2 regions of the Leucobacter exalbidus genome follow, and region 1 is predicted to be linked to the other one. Evidence: predicted binding sites of a transcription regulator. Region 1 holds the regulator's gene; the other holds the start of a gene.

Region 1 (7,253 bases):
CCTCGGTCGTCATCTGGGTGACCTCGGCGCGCAGGTCTTCGCGCTCCATGTCGCTCGTGAACAGCTCAATATTGGGGACGCCAGCGGTGCGGGCGTGACCGATGAGTTCTTTCGTCGTCAGCTCGGGGTGCCCAGATTCTGGGGCTGCCTCGTAGACGGCGTCGAGAAACTCAAAGTACTTACCCTGCTCGGCCGCGGCCCGGGCCGCCGTTGAGGCACGCAGCGACTCCTCGCCGAAGAATGCAACGTCGTGCATCTCAATGCGCACCTTGCCCGAGTCGACGTACTCCTTGACGACGTCGGGGAGGGTATCGCGGGTGTACACCGCGCAGTAGGGGCAGCGCAGGTCTACCCACTCTGACAACACGACGGGGGCGTCGATGTCACCGATGGCCATCGGGTCGCCCTCGATGCGTCGTTCAACCACCGGTGCGGCACCCGTTGCGGGCTGCTCGGCGGCAGCGCCGTCGACCTCGCCGGTGAGCTCGGGGGTCGTCGCTTCGGGCGCCGCGTTACCGGCGCCGTCTGCCACTGCCACTGCCACTGCCACTGCAGCCTGGTTACCCGAGGAGTTCTGCGACCACATCACACCCCCGAACACCAACGCGAGTGCCGCGATCACGGCAAGCATCACGTTCCACAGGCGCGCGCTGCGCAACCGGCGTTCGAGGATGTGACGGGGCAGAACTTCAGGGGCTGACGTCATGCCTCGACCCTATAGGGAGAGCTTCTGGCTAGGAGCTGAGAGTTGTGAGCTCGGTGATGGCTCGAATAACCTCGGTCGTTTCGGCCTCGGTGCCCGCGGTGATCCGCAGGTGGCCTGCGATCCCCAGGTGCCGGATCAAAATGCCCCGCGCACGCAGTTCTTCGAACATGCCATTGGGATCCAGGAAGCCGCCCACGAGAATGAAGTTGGCGCCCGAATCGTGCACGCGGTAGCCAAGCTCGGTGAGTGCCGCGGCCAGCCGGTCGCGCTGCACCCGAATGTCATCAACGGTCGCGAGCATCGTGGCTGCGTGCTTGATTGCGGTGGTCGCCGCGGCCTGCGTCAGCGCCGACAGGTGGTACGGCAGCCGCACGAGGCGCAGCGCATCGATGACCGCGGGGTCGGCCGCGAGGTAGCCCAGGCGCACGCCGGCGAAGGCGAAGGCCTTGCTCATGGTGCGTGATACGAGCAGGCGGGGGCGCCCCTCGAGCAGGGTCACCGCGCTCTCGCGTTCGTTGTCGAACTCGAAGTAGGCTTCGTCGACGATCAGCATGCCGTCGAATGCGTCGTAGGCCGCGAGAATCGTTTCGCGGTCGAGCGGCGTACCCGTCGGGTTATTGGGGCCGCACAAGATCGCGATGCTCGGGGCGTGCTCGGTCAACGCCGCGCGCACACTCTCGGGGGTGAGCCGGTAGCCCGTGGGGCGTGGCACGTCGATGTAGGCGGTGTCGGTGCCGTCGGCAAGCAACGGGTACATGGAGTAGGTGGGGCTGAAGCTCAGCAGAGTGCGGCCGGGGCCACCAAAGGCCTGCAGCACCTGCTGCAGCACCTCGTTTGAACCGTTCGCCGCCCACAGCTGCTCTGCGGTGAGGCCGTGCCCGAGGTACCCGGCGAGCGCTTCACGCAACTCAACAAAGTCACGATCGGGGTAGCGGTTCGCGGTGCGCACTGCACGTTCGAGCGCTGCCGCAATATCTGCGACGACTTCGTCGGGAATGGGATGGGTGTTCTCGTTGACGTTCAGGCTTACGGGCACCGGATCTTGCGGGGCACCGTAGGGGCTCTTGCCGACGAGATTTGCACGGAGGGGGAGGTCGCTCAGACTGGTCACCCACTCAGTCTACGATCTCCTGCGTAGTTCACTGAAACAGACTGCGTTGCGTTACGGGCGGGTGCGTTACAGACCCAGCTCATCGGCAGACATCACCGCGGGGCTTTCGGTGTACCGCAGCGGCACCGCGATGGACTGTCCCACGACCACGTCAGAGCCCTGCAACTGGTTCAAGTGCACGATCTCGGCGACGAGGTCACGCGGATCCATCGACGGGTCGAGCTCGGTGGCGAGCTGCCACAGCGACGCCCCGGGGGCCGCCACCACGTACCCGAACGTTGCACCACTGCCCTCGTTGGCGGCGATGGCCGGGGCCGCTGACAACGACGCGATCAGCGCGAGCGAGGCCGCCGCACCAAACACACCCAGCGCACCAAACACGAAGCGCCCTCTGCGCGTCAGCCGAATGCTTGCCGTGGGCTGCGCCGCCTGGCGAGCGGACGAGTACTGCCCGGTAACGCGTCGCGCCGCAGGCAGCTGCGTCAGTGTTGCACTCATAGTCGAGTTCCCTTCAAGTGGATTGTCGCAGTCATGCGAACATCTGTTTCGAATATATCTTCGAAAGATCGAAAGAGCAACCTCAGAATCGAAGTTGTTTTGCACGAAATACCACGACACTCGAACACTTGTTTGGCCAAGTATCAGGCAGTCGGTAGAGTTTCGAACTAACGAGAGCACTCAAGCAGGTACCACCGACATTGCAGTCAGCAGCCCCGGCGACAGTGCACCACCACATCGAAGGAGCAGCAATCATGGTCGATATCGCACGTCGGCTTGAACGCCTCAGCGATAAACAGCGCTCAATTCTTGAGTTCATCGCGAGCTCCGTGGAAGACCGCGGCTACCCGCCGAGCATGCGCGAGATCGGCGACGCCGTCGGCCTGTCGTCGCTGTCGAGTGTCACCCACCAGCTCAGCCGCCTCGAATTGGCGGGCTGCATTCGCCGCGACCCGCACCGCCCGCGCGCACTCGAGGTACTCATCGACCCCACCGCTCCGGCGGCCCCCGCTGAGCCGCCCGTGCAAGCCGAAGAGACGGCATATGTGCCACTGGTGGGCCAGATCGCCGCCGGTGTGCCCATCACCGCAGAGCAGCAGGTCGAAGAACTCATGCCGCTGCCCCGCCAGCTCGTGGGCGACGGCACGGTCTTCATGCTGCGCGTCGTGGGCGACTCGATGATCGATGCGGCCATCTGCGATGGCGACTTTGTCGTCATCAGGCAGCAGCGCGAGGCCAACAACGGCGATATTGTTGCCGCGATGCTCGATGGCGAAGCCACCGTAAAGGTGTTTCGCAGGCGCGACGGTCACACCTGGCTGCTCCCCCGCAACAGCGCGTTTGAGCCGATCCTGGGCGACTACGCCGAGGTGCTCGGCAAGGTCGTCGCGGTGCTGCGCTCGATCTAACTAGCCCCACACACCAAATAACGCGAGCTGCTCATCGATAGTGATGAGCAGCTCGCGTTCGTTGTATATAGGTAAGCGCAGAACGAGCCCGCGTTACACCGCCACCGGTGCCAGCAGTTCGAGCTCACGCAGCACGGCGAGCACGCGCTCGTGCCGGTTAAAGGTGTAGAGGTGCAGTGACGGGGCCCCGCCCGCCAGCAGCTCTTTCGCGAGCGCCACCGAGTGTTCAACACCGAGCTCTGGGGCGTATCCCCCGGCCTCCTCGATCTCACGCATGAGCTCGGCGGGAGCCGGGCGCCCGGCAAGCTCAGCCACCTTGCGCAGCTGCGCGGCCGTCGCCACCGGCATCAGCCCCGGTAGCACCGGCATCGTGAGGCCCGCATCTCGCGCGTCGCTCACATAGCTGAGGTATTCGTCGGCGTTGAAGAACAGCTGCGAAACCGCGAACTGCGCCCCGGCTTCCTGCTTCGCCACGAGCCAGTCAATGTCCTCAGATCGTGACCGCGACAGCGGGTGCCCGTTGGGGTACGCCGCGACCGAGGTGCGCCCCACGCTCGTGAACGCGGGGCGTTCTGCACGCGCCTGCGCCACGAGCTTGACGAGTTCGAGCGAACTCAGCGACCCCGACACCGCAGGGTCATCTTCGCTCGCCCCGCGCGGCGGGTCACCCCGCAGCGCAAGAAAGTCGTGCACGCCGGCGTCCATAATCGCGTGAATGGTCTCGAGGATCGCCTGCCGCGTCTCCCCCACCGTGGTGAGGTGTGCGAGCGGCAGCGCGTTCGTGTGATCGCGCAGGTAGCGCACGAGATCGCGCGAGGCATCACGGTTTGATCCGTTGGCGCCGTAGGTCACCGAGATGAAGTCGGGGCCCACCGCCGCGAGGTGCTGCACCGCATTGCCCAGGGCGAGCGCGGCGGCCCCGCTGCGGGCGGGAAACACCTCGAACGAGAACCTCGGCCGGGTCGGAGCGCTGCCGGTTAAGAGGACGTCACTCATACCAATACCTCCGCGGGCCTGCCCGCAAGCTCTGCGCTCGCCCGGCGGGTGCCGCGCACGCGCGCCGCGATCTTGGCAAACGCCACATCGCGGGCAAAGTCGGGCGAACCGTGCCTGGGCTTCTCATCGATCAGGTAGGGAGAGAACCCGCAATCATCGGTCGATCCAATGAGCTCGGGCGGCACGAAGCGCGCGGCCCGCACCAACTGCTCGGCGATTTCCTGCTCGGTTTCGAGCTTCGGGTTCGTCGGGTTCGTCACCCCGAAGAGCACGCGCGGCGCGCGCTTGCCCGCGCTCGCGAGGTCGCGCAGCTGGCGGCCAACGAGCCGGGCCACGCGATCCGGATCAGCTTCTCCCGCCGCCTGCACCAGAAAGTACCCCGCTTCGATCTGAAACAGCTCGGGGATCAGCTCGGCGTAGTCGACGTCGGCGCTGTGCGCGCTGTCGTGGTCGTTGCCCGGGCAGGTGTGCACGCCCACGGCGTCGCGCAGCTCGGGCGGCACGCGGTCGAGCACGCGGTTGATGAGCTCGATGAACCCCGACAGCGCTGCGGGCCCGGCCCACGGCGCGCGCAGGTCGCGGCGCAGCGCAAGCCGCCCCTCGGTGAAGTCGATGGTGACGCGCGAGGCGCCCGCAGCGAACGAGCGGCGAATATCTTCGGCGCACCCCGCCACGACATCGTCGAGAAACTCGGCGCGCGAGTAATCAATGGGCACCTCGGGGGCTCCGGGGGCCGCGAGCAGCCCATCGGCCGGCATCATCAGCGACAGCATCGACGGCGACACCACCGCCTGCTTCAGCGGCAAGTCGGTGAGGGCGCGCGCCGCGGCCACGTCGGCGGCCGCCCACGCGCGAAACGCGAACGGTGCGCGGGTGAGCGCGGGGATCACGCGGTGGTGACCATCGGCGAACACGGCAAACACGGGGTCTTTGCCGGGCTCACCGCGATCCGGATTCGCACCCAGCGGGTAGCTCGCAAAGCTCTGCCGACGCTGCTCACCGTCAGTGACGATGGGCGATCCGGTGTCGGCGAGGCGGGCGAGCGTCTCGCGCACCGCCCGGTCTTCCTCCGCGGCCACTTCGGCCGCCAAGGCGAGACCGGTGTCGGCGTCGAGCACCGCGCGCTGCAGCCGCGCGGGCCGCGGGAGAGAGCCGACCGGTTCGGTCGGCAGCTCGCCCACGGGCCACGCCGCGGTGGCGCCGGCAGCGGCGCCACTCACGGAAGCAACAGTGTCAGTCACGGCTCGCCTATGACGCGACGCCGGCGAGCGCGGCCTCGCGCACCTCGCGCGCCGCACGCACCAGGTTCGTGAGGCTCGCGATCGTCTCGTCGTAGCCGCGCGTCTTCAAGCCGCAGTCGGGGTTGACCCACAGCTGCTGGCCGGGGATGCTGGCGGCCGCGATGCGAATCAGCTCGGCCTGCTCCTCGGTGCTGGGCACGCGGGGTGAGTGGATGTCGTAGACGCCCGGGCCGATGCCGCGCGAGTAGCCGTGGTCGCCCAGCGGCACGACAACGTCCATGCGGCTGCGGGCTGCCTCGATGCTCGTGACGTCGGCGTCGAGGCCGTCAACGGCGTCGATGATCTCGCCGAACTCTGAGTAGCACAGGTGCGTGTGGATCTGCACGTCGGCGCCAGCGCCACCGGTCGCGAGGCGGAACGAACCCACCGACCAGTCGAGGTAGGCGGCCTGGCGATCGGCGTCGAGCGGCAGCAGCTCACGCAGCGCGGGCTCATCGACCTGCACGATCTTGATGCCGGCCGAAACGAGGTCATCGATCTCGTCGCGCAGGGCAAGCGCCACCTGGTTGGCGGTGTCTTCGAGCGGCTGGTCATCACGCACGAACGACCACGCGAGGATCGTGACGGGGCCCGTGAGCATGCCCTTCACGGGGCGCTCGGTGAGCGACTGGGCGAAGGCCGACCAGGCAACCGTCATCGGCGCGGGGCGTGACACATCGCCCCACAGGATCGACGGGCGCGTGGCGCGGGTGCCGTACGACTGCACCCAACCGTTCTCGGTGACCGCGAAGCCGTCGAGCAGCTCGGCGAAGTACTGCACCATGTCGTTGCGCTCGGCCTCACCGTGCACGAGCACGTCAAGCCCGATTTCCTCCTGCAGGCGAATAACGCGCTCAATCTCTTCGCGCAAGAAGCCGTCGTACTGCGCCTGATCGATCTCGCCGCGCGTGAACGCGGCGCGGGCCTTACGAATCTCGGTGGTCTGCGGGAACGAACCGATTGTGGTCGTCGCGAGCTGCGGAATTCCCAGGTCAGCCTGCGCATCGCGGCGCTCCTGTTCGGTCACGCGGTCGCGCTCGGGCTGACCGGTGGCTGCAACGCGGCTCCGGATCCCGTCCACGCGCACACCCGCCGCCTGCGCACGATCTGCGAGGGCTGCATCGGTGTCGGCGAGCTCGGTCTCGATCGCTGCGGCGCCCTCGACGAGGCCACGGGCGAGCGTGGCCACCTGGCCGACCTTCTGATCGGCGAACGCGAGCCAGCCCTTGAGCTGCGCGCTGAGCTGCTGCTCGTCTGCCACATCGTGGGGCACGTGCTGCAGGCTGTTGGAGGTGCCGATCACGGTGCTGATGCCCGCGGTCTGCAGCTGCTCAGCCTGTGAGAATGCGCGGCGCAGATCGGTGCGCCAGATGTTGCGGCCGTCAACGACGCCTGCGACGAGCTGCGTGCCCGTGAATGCTGCGGCGAGGTCGCCCGAGGCGAGGGCCGCGGTAGGCAAGCTGCCGCGCACAAGGTCGGCTTGCACTGCTTCAACGGGAAGCTTGCCGAGGCGCTCAAGCGCCTGCGACGAGTCGCCGTAGGGGGCCGTGAGCAGAATCTGGGGGCGGTTTGTCGCTGCACCGAGCACCGCGTAGGCACGCTCAACCAGGGCGAGCGTCTCGGCGCGGGGCACCGACAGCGAGTCTGACACGAGGGCGGGCTCGTCGAGCTGCACCCAGCCGGCGCCAGCTGCGGCGAGCGCGCCCAGCAGTTCGGCGTAGACGGCGACGACGTCGTCGAGGCGGTCGATGGGC
Region 2 (7,253 bases), 2.7 Mb from region 1:
CGCAGAGCGTCACGTATTCGCTCGAAGTACACGATGAAGGAGTCGGCGGTGAAGCCCACGGCGACGATGATGCCGGCGACGCCCGCGAGCGAGAGTCGGTAGCCCTGTCGCCACGAGAAGAAGGTCAACAGCAGGTACGTCAGCACACCGGCCACCACGAGTGAGGCAATGGTGAGCGAGCCGAGCGCACGGTACTGGAAGACCGAGTAAACGACGACGGCCAGCAGACCGATGAGGCCCGCGAGCAGGCCGGCCGACAGCTGGCTGGTGCCGAGCGTTGCCGAGATATCCTCTTGGCTCTGCACGGTGAAGTCCATCGGCAGTGCGCCGAACTTCAGCTGATCGGCGAGGGCCTGAGCCGACTCCTGAGTGAAGCCGCCGCTGATGGAGGGGCGGCCGTCAAGAATCTGGCCCTGCATGGCGGGGGCAGACAAAACGTTGCCGTCAAGCACGAAGGCGAACTGGTTCTGCGGTTCAGCAGCACCGAACAGGCGCGTGCTGATCTTGCCGAAGTCAGCGGTGCCCTTCTTGTTCATCGTGATCTGCACGACCCACTCGCCGGTGGTTGCACCGCTCTGGGTGGTGCCCATCTGTGCGGTGGCGTCGGTGATGACGTCGCCGCCGAGCTCGACGGGGCCGAGCAGGTACTTCGCCGTGCCGCTGTCATCACAGGTGATGAGCGGTCGGTCGGCCTTCGCATCGCGCGAGTCAAGGGCCTCTTCCGATGCACAGGTGAAGGCCTCGAACTGCGCGAGCAGCGCGGGGGTCGCCCACGCCAGATCGCCGGCGCTCTTCGGCAGCGGATCAGGGTCAACAGGACCCGCGGCTGCTTCTTCGAGCGCCTTTTCTTGAGCGGCCCGCTCCTTTTTCTCTTCGGCCGTGGCGTCGTCAGCCAGGGGCTGCTGCATGTTGACGCCCATGCCAATGGTGAGCACGGGGCGGAAGTCGAGCTTCGCAGATGCCTCGATGCGCTGCAGCGTGGCCTCATCAGCCTTACCCGGAATAGCTACCGAGATGTGCTGATTGCCCTGCGTGGTAATTTCTGCCTCTGACACACCCGCCGCGTCAACACGCTGCCGAATGATCGACACCGCCTGCTGCAGCTGGTCGCCAGCAATGGCTTTACCATCGGTCTGCTCGGCGGCGAGCAGAATCTGCGTGCCGCCCTGCAGGTCGAGGGCCAATTTGGGGGCCCAGGTTGCGCCGCTGCGCTCAACGCCGTAGGCGATGAGACCAGTGAGACCAACGATAACGATCAGAAGGAAAATCAGGGATTTACGAGCCCTGCGCACAGCGGGAGACGACGCCACGGTGACTGCTTTCTATGAGAAATTGAAGGGTGCCGAGATGACACCTCGGCTTACGCCTTAGGGGTCTGCTCTTCGCCCGGGTTCTCGGTTGAATCAGCTGAGGTGGGCTCTTCAGCCGCTGCCTCGGTCGTTTCAGCGGCTGCGGCGTCTGCCTGCGCTGCTGATTCGCCGCTCGCGAGACGCTCGCCGAAGGCGGGATCGTCGTCGGGAGCGATGTCGCTTGACTGGCTAGCGTCAGCTGAGTCAGCGAGCGGGGTCACGACCTGGCTAATGGCGTTGCGGTGCACAATGAGGGTGCTGTTGCCGCTGCGAACCGTAGCGCGGTTCGTTTCTTCGTCGATCTCTTCGAGCGTCGCGAAAATGCCCGACTGAAGCATCACCTCGGCGCCCGGTCGCATGTTGGTCTGCATCTCTTCCATAGCAGCCTTGCGCTTCTTGCTGTTGCGGAACATGAAGAAGATCATCACTGCGATGAGGGCAAACATCATGAGGGTAATCGGGTCCAAGGGAGGTCCTTCCAATGAGCGTGCACGCACGCGGGGCACAGATCTTGCCAGCCTATCGTGATTTAGCTGACAGCTCGCCCCCGGGACCAAAGCTGAAAATCTTTGATCCGGATCATTGCCTTAGACGGGCCGCAGCCCAATATGTTCCCAGCCCAGCCGCGTCGCCACGCGGCCGCGAGGGGTGCGCGTGAGCAGGCCCGCACGCACCAAAAACGGCTCGACGACGGCCTCAATGGTCTCGGCTTCTTCGCCCACCGACACGGCAAGCGTTGAGAGCCCGACGGGGCCGCCCTCGAAACGTTCGACGACCGCGCGCAGCACCTCGCGGTCGAGGCGGTCGAGGCCGTGATCGTCGACGTCGTAGAGCGCGAGCGCCGCGCGCACGGCCGCGGTGTCCCCCGGCGTATCGTGCACGAGGCTGTAGTCGCGCACGCGGCGCAGCAGCCGGTTCGCGATGCGGGGGGTGCCCCGTGAGCGGCGCGCGATCTCTTCGAGCCCCGTCTCAGAAACTTCGAATCCGAGTAGGCCCGAGGCGCGGGTTACCACGCTCGTGAGCTCATCGTCAGAGTAGAACTCGAGGTGCGCGGTAAACCCGAAGCGGTCGCGCAGCGGGTTGGGCAGCAGGCCAGCGCGCGTCGTGGCACCCACCAGGGTGAACGGCGCAAGCTCGAGCGGCACCGAGGTCGCGCCGGCGCCCTTGCCCACCATAATGTCGACCTTGAAGTCTTCCATCGCGAGGTAGAGCATCTCTTCTGCGCTGCGTGCCATGCGGTGAATCTCGTCGATAAACAGCACCTCGCCCGGGGTGAGCGCAGACAGTACCGCGGCGAGGTCGCCGGCGTGCTGAATCGCGGGGCCCGAGGTTTGGTGCAGCGGCTTGCCCACTTCGGCGGCCACGATCATCGAGAGCGTCGTTTTGCCCAGGCCGGGCGGGCCGGCAAGCAAGATGTGGTCGGGGGTGTGGTTGCGCATGGCGGCCGCGTTCAGCAGCAGCCCCATCTGCTTGCGCACCTTCGCCTGGCCCACAAACTCATCGAGGGTGGCGGGGCGCAGCGCGCCCTCGTAGCCCTGATCGGTGGGGGTGGCCTGCGCCGAGAGCTCGTCGCTCATCGCCCGCCCCCTCGTGCCGCCTGCAGCAGTGCGAGCGAGGCACGCAACAGCCCGGCGTTATCGGTGGGGGCGCCAGCGGCCAGCGCGTCTTCGACGGCGCCGGCGGCGGCCTGCTCGTTCCAGCCGAGGCCCATGAGGCCATCGCGCACGGCGTCGGCGTGCGATGCCGCGCCACCCACGGGGGCGACTGTTTCGTCGGCGTAGCTGGCGGCCTGCAGTTTACCGGCGAGCGAAATCACGATCAGCTTCGCGGTTTTCGGGCCAATACCCGACACCTTGCGAAAGACCTTCTCGTCTTCGGCCGCCACCGCGCGCGCAACCTCTGCCGGGGTGAGCGTCGAAAGCACGCCCAGGGCGCTGCGGGGGCCGACGCCGGTGACCCCGATGAGGTGACCGAAGACTTCGAGCTCGTCTGAGGTTTGAAAGCCAAACAGGGTGAGCGAGTCTTCGCGCACCACCAGTGAGGTGTGCACGGTGACGACGTCGCCGACCGAGGCCTGCGACACCCGCCCACTGGGCAGTTCCACTCGCATGCCGAGCCCACCGACACCTACTACGGCCCAACCGGCCCCTGACGAGAGCACTGGGCCCGACAATGATGCAATCACACGCTCACTCTAAGGTGCGCAGCTGCCAGACAAACGTCGCCGCGCCGCGCATTCGAACAAAAGTACGAATGGGCGGCGCGGCGACGGGTTTTCAGCCCAACTCGGGCACCAGCTTCTGCTGGCGCCGGGGCTGATAATGCAGCTAGTTAGACAGCGGCTGCGACCTTCTCGGGTGCGCTGTTGCGCACGGCACGGTTGACCGCGCTGACAATCGCCTTCAGCGTCGCCCTGCTAGTGTCGGCATCGATACCGACGCCCCACAGGCGCTGGCCGTCAACCTCGAGGTCAACGTACGAGGCGGCAACCGCGTCGCCGCCCGAGCTCATCGCGTGCTCGACATAATCGAACAGGGTGACGGTGTGGCCGTTCGCATTGAGGCCGTTGATGAAGGCATCTACGGGGCCGTTACCGCGTGCGGTGAGCTGACGATCGTCGCTACCCGCGCGGTAGTCAACATTGAGCTCGGTGACGCCGTCGCCGGCACTCGTTGATGCGGTGCGGAACAGTTCGTACTGGCCCCAACGATCAGACTCGGGCGAAGCGGCGGGCAGGTACTCATCTTGGAAGATGGTCCAGATGGCGTCGCTCGACACCTCGCCGCCCTCGCTGTCGGTGACGTTCTGCACGACGGCGCTGAACTCAATCTGCAGCCGGCGCGGCAGGTCGAGGTTGTGGTCGGTCTTGAGCAGGTACGCGACGCCGCCCTTACCCGACTGCGAGTTCACGCGAATCACAGCTTCGTACGAGCGGCCGAGATCCTTGGGATCAACGGGCAGGTACGGCACGGCCCACTCGATCTCGTCGACGCTCACGCCTGCGGCCTCGGCATCCTGCGCCATGCGCTCGAAGCCCTTCTTGATGGCATCCTGGTGCGAACCCGAGAATGCCGTGTAGACGAGGTCGCCAGCCCAAGGGCTGCGCTCCGGGACGCGCAGCTGGTTGCAGTACTCCACCGTGCGACGCACCTCATCGAGGCGCGAGAAGTCGATCTGCGGGTCGATGCCCTGCGTGAACATGTTGATGCCCAGCGCAACGAGGTCGACGTTACCGGTGCGCTCACCGTTACCGAAGAGGCAGCCTTCGATGCGGTCGGCGCCCGCGAGGTAGCCCAGCTCGGCCGCGGCAACGCCCGTACCACGGTCGTTGTGCGGGTGCAGCGACAGCAGCACGTTCTCACGGTGGTTCAACCGACGGCTCATCCACTCGATCGAGTCGGCGTAAACGTTGGGGGTCGACATCTCTACCGTGGCGGGCAGGTTGATGATGACCTTGCGATCGGGGGTCGGCTCGAAGATCTCGATGACGGCGTTCGATACCTCGAGCGCGTATTCCAGCTCGGTGCCGGTGTACGACTCGGGTGAGTACTCGTAGAAGACCTCAGTGCCAGCGCAAATGTGCTCGCTCGCGCGGCACATCTTGGCGCCCTCGATGGCGAGCTGCTTGATGCCCTCGCGGTCTTGACGGAACACGACGTCGCGCTGCAGCACACTCGTCGAGTTGTACAGATGCACGATGGCCTGCTTGGCACCGATGATCGATTCGTAGGTGCGCGTGATCAGGTGCTCGCGCGCCTGCGTCAGCACCTGAATGGTGACGTCATCGGGGATCGCGTCTTCTTCGATCAGCTGGCGCACGAAGTCGAAGTCGGTCTGGCTTGCCGAGGGGAAGCCCACCTCGATCTCTTTGTAGCCCATCTTCACGAGCAGATCGAACATGACGCGCTTGCGCTCAGGGCTCATCGGATCGATCAGCGCCTGGTTGCCATCACGCAGGTCGACGGCGCACCAGCGCGGGGCCTTCTCAATGCGCTTCGACGGCCAGGTGCGGTCGGGCAGATCTACCGGGATGATCTCGTGGTAGGGACGGTACCGGTGGAACGGCATTCCTGAGGGCTGCTGCGTGTTCTTCATTGACTCGTCTTTCTCATCTTTGGGGTTTTCAGCCAAACACGAACACCGCGACGAGGACGGCCGATGTGGTTAGGCCTCGTCGCGGCAGCTAAGAAGGAGCGTACCGAAGAGCATGGTTTCAATCTAGCACACGGCTGCTGGCGAAAGACGCGCCCGTGACACGCGCCGTCTTGCACGCACCGCTAGCGTAGAAGACATGGTCGCTCACTCGCCACACTCCCCCGCACCCACCGCGCGCATTATCGCACTCGCGGTCGCGCTGCTGTGTGCCCTGCTGCTCTCGGGTGCCTGGCAGGCGCTCACCGCACGGCCCGCGCACGCCGACGTGCAGAATTTCAGCTATGACCGCTGGCACGTTGCCGCCGACATTGGTGTCAACGACGAGGGCCGCGCCACTGCGCGCTTCACCGAGACCATCACCGCAAGGTTCCCAGATCACGATCAGAACCGCGGTCTCGTGCGCGGCATTCCCGGCCGCTACGAGGGGGCGCCCCTGTCGCCCAGGGACTTCACCGTCACCGACGTTGCGGGCGACGCGGTGCCCTTCGAAATCGAACACGATGACGGCTTCACCGCGGTGCTCACGGGCGATGACCGCTATCTGCACGGCGTGCACACCGTCGTTATCAGCTACACGCTCAGCGACGTCATTCTCGCCCGCGATGACGGCGCCCGCGACGAGTTCTACTGGGATCTGCTGGATTTCGAACACGCGCAGCAGGTCGATTCGTTCTCGGCCGAGGTCACCTTTGATGCCGCGCTCGCCGAGCAACTCTCGGGCGACGCGCGCTGCTACGCGGGTGCCGCGGGCTCTGACGCTGAGTGTGTGATCGAACGCGGATCCGGATCAGCGGGCGCAGAACCTTTCAACCCGGCCGCGGCGACCTGGAGCGTGGCCCCGCTCACGCTCGAGGCGCGCGAGGGCGTCACGGTCGCGATCGGGCTCGCGCCGGGCGCGGTGACCCAACCGGCGGCGCGGCTGCCCAGTTTCGCTCTCGACATCGCTCCCCTGCTGATCGCTGGCGCGGGCCTCCTGCTGAGCGCCGCCGCGTGCGTGAGCGTGATGCGTATGCGCCGGAAGCGGCGCGTGCACCGCGGCACGATCGTCGCGCAGTACGACGTGCCCAGGCAATGGCCCCCGCTGCTTGCCGCCGAGCTTGCGGGCACCTCGCCCCATCCCGTGCCTGCTCAGATCGTGCATCTCGCGGTCACGGGCGCCCTCAGAATCGAGCTCGAGAGCAAGCCAGATGGCACCCTCGTGAGACCGAAGAAACAGCGGCCGCGTTTGCGGTTGGTGGATCCGGCGGTTGCAGAAGAGCCGCTCGATCACGCCACGGTGGCGCGGGTGTTTAGTTCGGCTGTGCCCGGCACCGTATTTGAGGTACCGCGCAAGAGCGAGAAGTTTGCGAGCCGCATGGAGAAACTGCGCAGCGACGGGCGCGCTGCGGCGTTCAAGCGCGGGTACGTCACGCGCGTGTACTCTGCGGTGGGCCGCGTGTTGGGTGTGGCGGGGCTGGCGCTCACCGCCGCCGCGTTCGCGCTCGGATGCGTCGCGATCGGGCAGCGCGAAAGTCCGCTCGCATTCGCGGCTATTCTCGTCGAGATCGTCGCCGTCGTGCTCGCCGTCATCGGCGTCAAGCGGCACCGGGTGTTCACCGCGCAGGGCGCCGAGGCCCGCGAGTATTTGCTGGGCGTGCGCGAGTTTATTCGCGTGGCCGAGGCCGATCGCATTGCGATGCTGCAGTCGGTGACGGGTGCCGAACGGCTGCCGGCCGGCGACGCGTCGGTCGTGCAGCTGTACGAGCGGCT

What was found. The regulator LexA, encoded in region 1, represses DNA repair genes until DNA is damaged. The targets are predictions, from matches to a motif close to TCGAACANNTGTTCGA.
Region 2: ruvA (Holliday junction branch migration protein RuvA) is a predicted target of LexA. The motif match lies at 3,587-3,602, and genes of this name have one in related genera.

Annotation. Positions count from the first base shown of each region.
Region 1 covers NZ_JAFIDA010000001.1:3,101,434-3,108,686, reverse strand. Annotated here, with positions in the region: gene JOF28_RS14015 (DsbA family protein) at 1-706, opposite strand, end outside; gene JOF28_RS14010 (histidinol-phosphate transaminase) at 735-1,817, opposite strand; gene JOF28_RS14005 (hypothetical protein) at 1,884-2,315, opposite strand; gene lexA (transcriptional repressor LexA) at 2,570-3,223, shown strand; gene JOF28_RS13995 (methylenetetrahydrofolate reductase) at 3,317-4,219, opposite strand; gene JOF28_RS13990 (uroporphyrinogen decarboxylase/cobalamine-independent methonine synthase family protein) at 4,216-5,460, opposite strand; gene metE (5-methyltetrahydropteroyltriglutamate--homocysteine S-methyltransferase) at 5,468-7,253, opposite strand, start outside.
Region 2 covers NZ_JAFIDA010000001.1:365,345-372,597, reverse strand. Annotated here, with positions in the region: gene secD (protein translocase subunit SecD) at 1-1,310, opposite strand, end outside; gene yajC (preprotein translocase subunit YajC) at 1,361-1,816, opposite strand; gene ruvB (Holliday junction branch migration DNA helicase RuvB) at 1,937-2,926, opposite strand; gene ruvA (Holliday junction branch migration protein RuvA) at 2,923-3,534, opposite strand; gene leuA (2-isopropylmalate synthase) at 3,681-5,444, opposite strand; gene JOF28_RS01675 (DUF2207 family protein) at 5,641-7,253, shown strand, end outside.